One region of the Thalassotalea sp. HSM 43 genome, then DNA from elsewhere that is predicted to be linked to it. Evidence: predicted binding sites of a transcription regulator. Region 1 holds the regulator's gene; each other region holds the start of a gene.
The links. The regulator LexA, encoded in region 1, represses DNA repair genes until DNA is damaged. The targets are predictions, from matches to a motif close to TACTGTATNNNNATACAGTA.
Positions count from the first base shown of each region.

Region 2: imuA (translesion DNA synthesis-associated protein ImuA) is a predicted target of LexA. The motif match lies at 2,482-2,501, and genes of this name have one in related genera.
Region 3: recA (recombinase RecA) is a predicted target of LexA. The motif match lies at 2,422-2,441, and genes of this name have one in related genera.

Region 1 covers NZ_CP038493.1:1,563,012-1,567,307, forward strand. Annotated here, with positions in the region: gene E2K93_RS06665 (hypothetical protein) at 1-1,036, shown strand, start outside; gene E2K93_RS06670 (fasciclin domain-containing protein) at 1,207-1,770, shown strand; gene lexA (transcriptional repressor LexA) at 1,987-2,601, shown strand; gene coxB (cytochrome c oxidase subunit II) at 3,077-4,296, shown strand, end outside.
Region 2 covers NZ_CP038493.1:3,844,393-3,848,688, forward strand. Annotated here, with positions in the region: gene aroG (3-deoxy-7-phosphoheptulonate synthase AroG) at 1-195, shown strand, start outside; gene E2K93_RS16835 (DUF2750 domain-containing protein) at 248-634, shown strand; gene udp (uridine phosphorylase) at 700-1,470, shown strand; gene E2K93_RS16845 (SOS response-associated peptidase family protein) at 1,508-2,203, opposite strand; gene imuA (translesion DNA synthesis-associated protein ImuA) at 2,510-3,196, shown strand; gene E2K93_RS16855 (Y-family DNA polymerase) at 3,193-4,296, shown strand, end outside.
Region 3 covers NZ_CP038493.1:2,810,810-2,815,105, forward strand. Annotated here, with positions in the region: gene mutS (DNA mismatch repair protein MutS) at 1-2,097, opposite strand, end outside; gene recA (recombinase RecA) at 2,491-3,516, shown strand; gene E2K93_RS12185 (alpha/beta hydrolase family protein) at 3,595-4,296, opposite strand, start outside.

The DNA.
Region 1 (4,296 bases):
CCTGCTCAACTTACATGAAGCAATGCAAGATATTGATGTCTACATGTCGAAAGCCGATGAAACCTTCAATGAGGCGATTGCGCTTGAACAACTTAATTACGGGGTGATCAGTGAAAATCAAAAACACGATCAAGACGACTATACCTTTTATATTACCCAAGCTGGCAGTGACCAAGTGTTATTTCAATCGACCCAAGCGCCTATGCAATACACCTCGCAATATATTGTCGTGGTGCGACAAAACCAAGGTGCAGGCTCGTCGCCGTTTGCCATCGATATGATTTCAAAATACGACTTTATGACATTACAAAGCGATGGGGATGATTCTAAACTGCGACTGTTCAACAGTATTACTGAGCACGACCTAATACCTGATTATGACCATTCTATAGATGCCACCTTGCGTTCAATTGATGAAACCATTGCTATCGATAACATCGGTTTTGGTCAATACAGTGACACCTATATTGTCAGCCAAGGTGACTACAGCATTGATTTGCTCAGCTCGTCGCAACAACAACCCTTGCTAACCAATCATTTGTTGACCCTAGCTGAAAACGAAGAGAAAACCATCTTCTTTTACCTCAGCGAAGAAGACGTTGATCATGATGGCGACGGCGATGTAGATGAAGATGGCGATGGACTGGTCGATGAAGTAGAAATAAAAATCAATTCATTAGCGGTTGAAACCACCCAAAGTAGCAGTATTTATAGTCACCAAATTGACATCATAAACCTTGTTGAAGATGATGATTTCAATAGCGTCAGTGTCTACTTTGTGCAAAGTGATGAGTTGATCGAAACTTCAACGAATTATCGCCATATCAGTTACGCAAACGCCAGTAATATCGAGCTGTTAAACAATACCTACACTGTATATGCCGTTGCCAAGCGCGACAGCAGCGACATACTGCTCGCCTCACAAGCAATTACCTTAGACGAGTCCAGCCAAGCCATGTTCTTGTTGCTGCAAAAAAATGAGCAATCGGCTAGCGGATACGACATGACCTTTGCAAACCAAAAAGACAGCAACTAACCACGCACATAGCTGTCATTCCCGATAGCAAGGTCACGGCAAATTGTCGTGGCCTATTCGCGGATTAACAGCCATAACTCAGTGGTGAGTTATCTATTGAGTGATCTTCTGGCAGCGAATTACCGTAACTACTCCATCACTATCAACGTCAAAATAAACAGAGGAACACTATGATGAATACGGTAATGAGTTCATTAACAAAAACCATTGCAACACTATCAGTTGCGACTTTTTTATGTGCATCGGCTTACGCAGAAAAACCTAAGTGGACAGAAAAATCCGATGTAAGTATCGTCGATTTCGCTGTTGGAGCGTCTGGCGAACCATTTGATTTTGACAGTAACGGCGAAGATTTTGACGTATTAGTCGCCGCGCTGATTGCTACCGGCACCGTAGCCGCGTTCGATGGCAGCGATTTAACCGTATTTGCGCCTAATGACAACGCTTTTTATATGCTAACCAACACCACCAATGATGCCGATGCGTTTAATGCCGCCGTGAGTTTACTTGGCGCCGATGGCGTTGCTGATGTATTGAAGTATCACGTTACTGAAGGCGTGCGCAATTCACGTTCTGTGACCCGTGCGAAAATGGTCGAGATGCTTGATGGCAACAGTATTTATTACGATGATGGCCTGATCATTGCCGAAAAATCAGAAGCGAAGATCATCAGCGAAGATAATCGCTTGTCAGACGGTATGGTGCATATCATTGATACGGTATTAAAGCCTTAACCACCCCTGTACCTGAACAACCTTACTACAAGCTAAAACGCCCTCAATGAGGGCGTTTTTTATGTGCCAACATATGTATGTCGCTGTCTTAATTCGATTTATACCTTCGATGATTAGCACAAGCATATTCAGGCATAAACAAATAATCGGTTGCGATTCTTGCCAAGCTGTATATACTGACAGTTACTGTACGGATAAACAGGCTGTAAAAATATCATGCGAGCATTGACTGCCAGACAACAACAAATCTTTGATTTGATCAAAGAAAAAATAAACGAAACCGGCATGCCACCGACACGAGCGGAAATTGCCAACTTTTTTGGTTTTAAATCGGCGAATGCTGCGGAAGAGCATTTAAAAGCGCTGGCCAAAAAGGGCTTTATTGAAATGCTGCCGGGTACCTCCCGTGGTATCAAACTAGCCGAAGAACATATTGAAGAAGAAGGCTTGCCATTAATTGGTCGAGTTGCGGCAGGTGAACCTATTCTTGCCCAAGAGCACGTTGAAGACAGATACAAGATCGACGGTAGTCTATTTCACCCTGCTGCTGATTACTTATTGCGCGTTAATGGCGAGAGCATGAAAGACATTGGCATATTTGATGGCGACCTCTTAGCAGTGCATCAAACGACCGATATTCACAACGGTCAGGTTGTTGTTGCTCGTGTCGAAGATGACGTGACGGTCAAACGCTATAAACGAGAAGGTAATGTCGTTTATTTACACGCTGAGAACGAAGCATTCTCACCGATTGTTGTCGATTTAGCCAATACACCTTTTAATATTGAGGGAATCGCCGTCGGTGTGGTTCGCAATGCAGACTGGATGTAGCCCAGCAAAACTGTACAAACTTTAAGCAGTCAAACATCTTCTAAAAGCGCCCAAATTAGGGCGTTTTTTGTATCTCAAAAAAACCTCCATCGCCTTACCTCGCCTATAACCCATTAAAACACAAGAGTATTTACTCTAGCCCCATTTATAATCTGGATTGTAAAAAAGATTTACAAATTTCTAACAAAGCGCTTTACCTTGTATAAAAATTAAGTAATTCTAGAACATGAAATAAACAAAAACAGGCCGATTGTTTGCCACCTGGTGACACCAGCCGATTACAACAATAAGAAAATGCGCTAAATCTACCACGTCAAAACTAAACGTAGATTTGCAGTACGTAAATGGCCGAGTTAATCATTTAACCGGTATAAAACAATAACAATAATTTACGGAAATTTGCGACATCGAATGAAGATGTATCTTGTCCCTTTTTCTGTATTTTCTTTGGCTTTGCAAGCAGAGGAGATGTCGAGTGAAAAGACGTAACCTGGGTTGGCTGTTGTTGGCAAGTACGTTTGCCAGTTCAGCTTGGGCAGAATCGCAATTAAATTTGACTAAAGGTGTGACGGATGTCAGCCAAAATGTCTATGATTTGCATATGTTGGTTCTATGGATCTGTACCGTCATTGGTATCGTAGTATTCGGTGCCATGTTCTGGTCCATGATCTTCCACCGTAAATCGAAAGGCGTAAAGCCAGCCGATTTTCATGAAAGCACTAAAGTAGAAATACTTTGGACCGCTATTCCTATTCTTATTCTGATTGGTATGGCATGGCCAGCAACCACGGCCTTGATCGATATGGAGGATAACTCCAATTCCGACCTAACCATTCAGGTCACCGGTTCCCAATGGAAGTGGCATTACAAATATTTTGATCAAGGCATCGAATATTACAGTGTGCTGTCTACCCCACGCGAACAGTTTGATAATCGCGAAGGTGAAGGTGAAGCAAAAGGTGAAAACTACTTACTTGAAGTAGATAAGCCTTTGGTCATACCGGTTAACCGTAAAGTACGCTTCCTAATTACCTCAGATGACGTAATTCACTCTTGGTGGGTTCCAGCGTTTGCCGTCAAGCAAGACGCAAACCCGGGCTTTATCAATGAAGCTTGGACCAATGTCAATGAACCTGGTATTTACCGTGGCCGTTGTGCCGAGCTATGTGGTAAAGACCACGGCTATATGCCAATTGTTGTCGATGTACGCAGTGAAGAAGACTATGAGCTTTGGATCAATGAACAAAAGATTGCCATGACTCAAGCCAAGCAAGCAGAAGCAGCTTCGCTTAATGCGGAAATGTCTATGGACGATTTGATGGCATTGGGTGAAACAACCTATACCGCGCATTGTGCCGCATGTCACCAACCTAATGGTCAAGGTCTACCGCCTGCATTCCCAGCTCTCGCGGGTTCAGGTATTGCTGTGGATGCTGAAAAAATGGCTGAACACATCAGTGTGGTATTCAATGGTCGTGCTGGCACCGGTATGCAAGGTTACGGCAAGCAACTTAGCTTGAAAGAGATTGCTGCTGTTGTTACCTATGAGCGTAATGCTTGGGGTAATAATATGGGTCAAACCATACAAGCCAAAGACGTTCAAGAAATTGGTCAAGGTGCGAGTGGCGCCAGTGCTCAACCGGTTGCTCCAGATGGCGCAAGCGACAGTGCAGCAGCCACACCTGAAGCAGAACC
Region 2 (4,296 bases), 1.7 Mb from region 1:
AAAGGCGGTAATGAGTCTATCTTTGGCGTTATGGTTGAAAGTCATTTGGTTGAAGGTCGTCAAGATTTGGTAGACAATAAAGCAGAAACTTATGGCCAAAGTATCACCGATGCCTGTATTGGCTGGCAAGATACTGAGGTATTATTGGAAAAACTCGCTCAAGCATCAGCAACTCGCGGCGCAAATGCCTCGTAGGTTCACGTGCTTATTGGCTTAATGTAATAGGCACAGTAAAGGTTGTTTTATTATGGTGACTATAGATAAAAACAGTTTGCATTTAACCGACACGCAACGCTATGAATTATTTATTCAACAGTTGATGTCGCAACGGGAAGCATGGATCTTAACCGATGAACATGGTGCCGTTATGTTGACTGAAAATGAAGAAGATTTTGTGCCGTTTTGGCCAAATGAAGAAACCGCGGCATGCTGGGCTACCGATGAATGGGATCATTGTAAGCCGGTAAAGTTGACCTTGGATGAAATTCGCGAGCGGTGGTTGCCTGGTATGGAAGAGGATGATCTTTGCTTGATTATCTTTCCAAATCAGAATCTCACAGGGCAAATTTTTTACCCTTGGCAATTTGCCGATATTATCGATAAAAAATTAGCGAAATTAGCGCGTAAAAATTAGTTTTTCACAAGCGTTTTTCGAAGCAGCGTCTAGACTAAAACCATGGTTCATTTAAAGGTGGTTTTATGTCAGACGCTGTTTTTCATTTAGGGGTTAACAAAGAAGATATCGACTCGGCTGTGTTGGCCATTTTACCCGGCGATCCAAATAGAGTAGAGCGCATCGCCGAATATCTTGATAATCCAAAATTTCTTATCTCACAACGCGAATATACCTTATACACCGGGACTATTGACGGGCACCAAGTGGTGATCTGTTCAACGGGTATTGGTGGCCCATCAACGTCTATTGCCGTAGAAGAATTAGCGCAAATTGGCGTGCGTTACTTTTTACGCATTGGTACAACGGGGGCGATCCAACCGGACATTAACGTTGGTGATATTATTGTCACTACAGGTTCTGTCAGACTCGATGGTGCCAGCTTACATTTTGCACCAATGGAGTTCCCAGCGGTTGCCGATTTTCAAATCAGTCATGCCATGGTTAATGCCGCGAAAGAGCAAGATTGTGGTGTATATACTGGTGTCACTGCCTCAAGCGATACCTTTTATCCAGGGCAGGAGCGCTATGACACCTATACCGGCCGTGTCGTCAGACGCTTTGTTGGTTCCGCCAAAGAGTGGCAAGACATGGGGGTGCTGAACTTTGAAATGGAATCGGCGACGTTACTGACCATGTGCGCCAGCTCTGGCTTGCAAGCCGGTTGTTTGGCAGGGGTGATCGTCAACCGCCATAAGAGTGAAACCCCTAATGCAGAAACCCATAAGCTGGTCGAGTCGCGGTCAATAAAAGCCGTGATTCGTGCTGCACAATTATTATTGGCCGATATCAATTAGCAAAACCAAGCGCTGTCTTGATGATCAGGACAGCGACTTAATCGGCGACAAGTAACTGTTGCTCACCTATCGCGTTATGCAGGCTGGGCTTGTCGATAGGCCAAGCGAGTAAGTTTTGCGGCAATCTGGCCTTTAATAAATCGTTAAATACCTCGACGTTATGCAAGTTAGCATTTAACCACATGGCAATGCTGTCATCGTCTTGAGGCAAAATTAATGGCATGGCTTTCGAGTGGATATGACTGAGCTTAGGGTGCGGCGGTAAGGTAATAACCGAGCAACTGAGTGCCGTTTGTCCGGTTTGTGGGTGATACCACTGACGGTATAATCCACCAAGGGCTAGCGCGCTTCCATCTTCAGCGGTCATATCAAAGTAATGAATGGGTTTGCGATTAACAAATTCTGTTTCGCCAAAACCTTTGGCCACCACGACGCAGCGTGATTCTCTAAATGCTTTAAAACCGGCGCTACGGGGCACGTTGAGTTTATCGTAACGGGTATTAAACGACGTGTACTTAGATGGCTTAAAACCTTGCTCGTCTTTATCCAATAGTAACCACCAAGTGGCATCATCCAGACGTCGTTCTCCATTGTGCTCACGTACAATTGATATGCTGTCTGTGGCACGCTTAAAGCGCGAGAAATTCATTCTTTGCCTTGGGTTTTCAATACCCAACTCAAGCAATAACTGCTCTACAAAAGGATCGTCGCTTATATTTAATCGTCCACACATGTCGCTATGGTTCCTATGGTTAGGTGTTGACTTGGCTATTTCAGTTTAGTTTACCAGCTAACGTCATGGTTATGAGGCTATTGGTGTCGATAGCCGTTAGCTGCAATGTTGCATGACGTCTTTATAACCTGTCTTTAGATAATGTTTTAATACTTACCTTAATATAAATTTTAACATTTAAAATTCATATGCTTATCTTAATTTACTTGGTGGTTGCTTAACCTGTAATGCATTTTAATTTGTTGTAATGCTCTTGATCCCTGTTAACACAGTAACTATACTGTATAAATATACAGGTTTAAAGTTATGAATGAATTAATCGATCTTCTAAAGCACAAACAGCTGGTATGGCATGGCAATGATGAACATCATGACAACCAGGGGTTTAGTGCATCGGGCTATGAGCAGCTGGACAGCAAATTAGGCGGCGGCTTCCCTAAATCCGGGGTTATTGAGTTACTGACTCAGCCCGGTATTGGTGAGTTGCGCTTGCTGATGCCATTAATGGCGAATGCTGATGCACAGCAATTGCTGGTGTTTATAAACCCTCCTGGGCTTATAAATAGCCCTTCATTGCAATATGCCAATGTTGATGAAAGTCGCTTGCTATGTCTTTATCCTGAGCAGGCGCATCAAGCTTTGTGGGCTGCTGAGCAATGTTTACAAAGCGGTTGTTGCAGTGATGTCTTGTTGTGGTTTGACGAGCCGTTACAAGTGCATCAAATCAAACGATTGCAGCTGGCCGCTCAAACCGGGGATTGTCGGCAATTTTTATTGCGCCAACAAAAAGCGGATGATATCGCCTTACCTGTTGATTTAAGCCTGTCCTTAGCGTCGCATCAGCAGGGCCTTGAAGTGACCATTAATAAACGTAAACGTGGTTGGCCATCGGCAGCATTTGTGGTGCATTTAGGGCGATCTTGGCCATGGTTAGTTACGGTGCCTGAAGCCGATAATGTCGTTATGTTCCCAGATGTTCGCGTCGTTTCATGAGCTCATTAATGGAGAACACCGTGGCCAATAGTGGCCCGCCGTTATGGTTGTATTTACACTTTCCTAAATTGCAGCTTAATTCGTTGTATGCTGATGACGACAGCACCCCGATTATTATTGTCGATGAGAAAACTCATGCGGCGGTGCAAGTTAATCACAGTGCGTTACAGCAGGGCATCGATGTCGGCATGGGGCTCGGCAGCGCAGCCTCTTTGTGCCAAGATTTAAAAGTCTACCCTTATGATCAAGCCATTGAACAACAGCGTTTGCAACACATAGCGCGTTGGTTATATCTGCTAAGCGCGGATATTTGTTTATATCCGCCAAACGGTTTATTGCTGAAAGTCAGCAATATGCTCACGCTTTATCATGGTCTGGATAATTATTGGTTGGCGCTATCAAGCCATTTGGCACAATTGGATGTGGATTATCACTATGGCACAGGTTTTTCCGTATACAGTTCGATGCTGTTGGCAAAAAATCATGGCGATATTATCAGTGCGGATAAACCGTATCTTGAGCGGGCATTACGACCCCTCACATTAGCGCAAACCGGGCTTAGCAAAAAAAACATAGAGAACCTTAAACGTGTTGGTATTGAACAGTTGCATCAACTACTGGCGTTGCCTTTAACAGAGATTGCCAAACGGTTTGATATTGACTTGGTCAACTATGTGGGCCGCTTTACGGCACAGTTACAACATCCGGTGAGTTTTTTTCACCCCAGTGAACAATTCAGTCATTTCCTTGAACTCTTGTTTGAAATCCGTAATTTACAGTATCTGCAAAAACCGTTGTTGAAGGTATATGAGCTATTGGAACGATTTTTATCGTTACGGGATAAACGTTGTCAGCAAGTATTACTGACACTGCATTTTCGTGATGATGAGGTCGAACCGAAAGTCGTATCGATTAGCAGTGCTTATGGTGAGTATCGTGCGCAAAGTTGGTTGGAGTTGAGTCAATTAACGTTAGAGTCACTGCGCATTGAAGCGCCTATCGTTGCCTTAACCGTCGATGCCAAACAAGTGCACGCCAATGACTACCAAAAGGCCGATTTATTCTCTGGTAAGCAAGGCGCGGTGTCGGCGAATGAGTTG
Region 3 (4,296 bases), 1.2 Mb from region 1:
ACCAATCTCATCGAGCAGTACCAATGACTTATCCGAGGCATTATTTAAAATATTGGCTGTCTCGGTCATTTCGACCATAAAGGTTGAGCGGCCACTTGCCAGATCATCTGAGGCGCCAATACGGGTAAAGATGCGATCCACTATGCCTATGGTCGCGCTGTCGGCAGGGACAAAGCAGCCAACATGAGCGAGTAGGGTGATCAATGCGGTTTGTCGCATATAGGTTGATTTACCACCCATATTTGGACCGGTAATGATCAACATTCGACGCTCATTATTTAATTCCACCGGGTTGGCGATAAAGGCGTCTTTACTGACTTGCTCAACCACTGGATGACGACCAGCATTAATGTGTATGCCGGGTTCATTGGTCAATGTTGGCTTTTGATAATTTAATGTTTGCGAACGTTCAGCAAAGGTATTGAGAACATCGAGTGTAGCGACCGATTGCGCACATGTTTGCAATTGTTCGATATGATCAGCGATAAGATCAAATAACTCATCATAGAGGCGTTTTTCTAAGGCCAAATAACGACTTTGCGCGGTTAAAACCTTTTCTTCGTGTGATTTTAACTCTTGGGTAATAAAGCGTTCGTTATTCTTTAAGGTTTGCCGGCGAATATAATGATCGGGCACATCTTGTGACTGGTTGCGGCTGATCTCAATATAAAAACCATGAACTTTATTGTAGCCAACCTTCAAGGTAGAGATACCGGTTTGCTCTCGCTCTTTGGCTTCTAATTGCGCAAGGAACTCGCTAGCGCCTTTGCTTAAACCACGTAATTCGTCTAACTCGCTGTGATAACCTTCGGCAATCACCCCGCCGTCTCGTATTAATACCGGTGGGTTATCGATAATCGCTTCGCTCAACAATTGCTGAACATAGTCTATCGGTGTGACTTGCTCTGATAATTGCTGCATCAATGTAGATTGACATAGGCCGCTCAATTCATTGAGCTCGGGTAATAAGGTCAGTGCATTACGCAATCGTGCAAAGTCTCGTGGGCGTGCACTGCGCAAGGCGATGCGTGAGACAATACGTTCAATATCGCCCATACCTTTAATGACATCAAACAAGTCTTCTTGGACATCGATATCTAGGATGCTACTAATGGCGTCTTGACGTTGCGCTAAGGTATCGATATCGCGTAACGGAAAATGTAGCCAGCGTTTTAGTAAACGAGAGCCCATAGCCGAGGCGCTTTTATCAAGTACCGATGCCAAAGTGTTATCGACCGTACCCGATAGGTTGACGGTTAATTCAAGGTTTTTACGAGTTGCTGCGTCAAGAATAACGCCTTGTGAATAGGCTTCAGCTTTGATACTGCGAATATGTGGCAGCGCCGAACGTTGAGTATCTTTAACGTACTGCAATAAACAGCCTGCAGCGCACAAGCCAAGCGGATAATCGTCAACGCCATAGCCTGATAATGCCGTTGTTGAAAACTGCTCATTTAGCACTTTTTTAGCCGTTGCTAAATCGTATTCCCACTCTGGTCGACGTCGACTGCCTTTGATTTGTTCAATAAGTGCTTGTTGACTAAATGATTCTGGATACAGCAACTCGGCAGGATTCAATCGCTGCAATTCCGCCTGTAATTGTTCTTCTGTATTGGGTTCACAGATAACAAAGCGACCTGAGCTCATATCTAAATAAGCAACACCATAGCTATCTTGGTGCTCAAATACCGAGACCAATAGATTATCATGCTTGTCTTCAAGCAAGGCCTCATCTGAGATAGTGCCTGGGGTGATGATGCGCACCACTTTGCGTTCGACCGGACCTTTGCTAGTTGCTGGATCGCCTATTTGCTCACAGATAGCAACGGACTCGCCCAATTGCACTAATTTCGCTAAATAACCTTCTACCGCATGATAAGGGACACCGGCCATGGGGATGGCATTGCCGCCGGATTTACCACGTGCGGTCAGTGAGATATCAAGTAAGTCTGCGGCTCTTTTAGCGTCATCATAAAATAACTCGTAGAAGTCACCCATACGATAAAATAGCAGAATGTGTTTAAATTCAGATTTTATGGTCAAATACTGCCGCATCATCGGCGTCGGATTGGTATTTTTTAAGAGATCGTCTGTCATTTATTAACTTATTTTTATTGGCTTGGCCCTAAATTGTTAATGCCGGCAAAGGCTTAGGAATCGCGCTACGGGGCCGAGAAATATCTAGTGAAATTGGTAATCTAAAGATGTTAAAATAATCTGCAGTAAAGCGCAAAGTTGTTTTGCTCTACAACGCGTAAACTTTGCCAAGTAAAACTACTGTATAAATACTGAATTCCACTGTTGTAAACACTGTATTAAATCGTCTTTTAGCACTTTTTGATAAACTTGATGCGTATTTTATATTGTTATATATCAACGTCTTAGGTTGTATTTTGAACGATTTAAAGAAAAAGGTGTTGATACTGTACGATTATACAGTATACTATTTCTCAACTACTGGATAAATTATAAAAATTACTGGAGACAACAATGGATGCGAATAAAGAAAAGGCGTTAGCCGCAGCATTAGGCCAAATCGAACGTCAATTCGGTAAAGGTTCAATCATGAAATTAGGTGAGAACCGCAGCATGGACGTTGAAACAGTATCGACTGGTTCATTATCGTTAGACGTTGCATTAGGTGCTGGCGGTTTACCTATGGGTCGTATCATTGAAATCTACGGTCCAGAATCAAGTGGTAAAACCACATTAACGCTAGAAGTTATTGCTGAAGCACAACGCAACGGCAAAGTCTGTGCGTTTGTTGATGCTGAGCACGCACTAGACCCTATTTACGCTGAAAAGCTTGGCGTTAATATCGATGACTTACTTGTTTCACAACCAGATACGGGTGAACAAGCGCTAGAGATTTGTGACATGCTGACTCGTTCAGGCGCGGTTGACCTTATCGTGGTTGACTCGGTAGCGGCGTTAACGCCAAAAGCTGAAATCGAAGGTGATATGGGTGATAGTCACATGGGTTTACAAGCTCGTATGCTGTCACAAGCTATGCGTAAACTTACCGGTAACTTGAAACAATCAAACACCATGATGATTTTCATTAACCAAATCCGTATGAAGATTGGTGTAATGTTCGGTAACCCAGAAACGACGACCGGTGGTAACGCACTAAAATTCTACGCGTCAGTACGTTTAGATATTCGTCGTATCGGTGCGGTAAAAGAGGGTGACCAAATTACCGGTAACGAAACGCGTGTTAAGGTTGTTAAAAACAAAATTGCACCACCATTCAAACAAGCTGAGTTCCAAATCATGTACGGTGAAGGTATCAACAACATTGGTGAGTTGATTGACCTAGGTGTACAACATAAGCTGGTTGAAAAAGCCGGTGCTTGGTATAGCTGTAACGGTGAACGTATTGGTCAAGGTAAAGCTAATGCATGTAAATTCTTGAAAGAAAACACCGCAATGGCAAAAGATCTTGATGCTAAGTTACGCGCTATGTTGTTAACGACAGTTAAGGACAGTGAAGAAGAAGCGGTTGAAGTTGAATAACATTAACGCTTAATCTTACAGATAAAAAAAACCGCTCTTAAGAGCGGTTTTTTTATGTCTTATTTAGTGGTGTAACCATTAACCACCAATGTGTTGATTAAGAAAGTCGATGACTTTTTTGTTTGCTTTAACACGGTTAGATTCGATTCTAAAACCATGGTATTCATCATCCACAAACAAGGTTTCCACTTTACGATCCATATCTTCTAATCGACTGGCTAAATCTTCAGCATGCTCGATTGGTGTGCGATCATCTTCAGAACCATGAATTAATAGCACTGGTGTTTTCAGTTTGTCTAAATTGTAATATGGCGATTGGCTACGTAATGTTTTCTCATCATCACTGATCGCTTCATTTAGATAATCTGCACCATAGGCTGAGTCAGGAATGTCACCTCGATCATAAGCCGCTTCTAGTTCAAAGATACCAGCTGCTGCAATAGAACACTTATACAAGTCCGGTTCCACTATAGAGCTTTGTAGCGCCGAGTAAGCGCCAAAACTCCAACCGTAGATACACAGTTTGTTGGCATCTGCGATACCGCTATTTACAGCCCACTTTGTCGCATCGATGATGTCATATTGAATTTCGGTACCCCATTTTTTATCACCCATGTGCATGAAGTTTTCGCCGAAACCGTCTGACCCTCTAAAGTTAACTTGTAATACGGCAAAACCGTTAGAGGTTAGGGTTTGTACGTGAGAATCATAACCCCAATAGTCTCGTGCTCTTGGGCCACCGTGTGGCATAACCACCAATGGTAAGTTTTTACCGTCAAT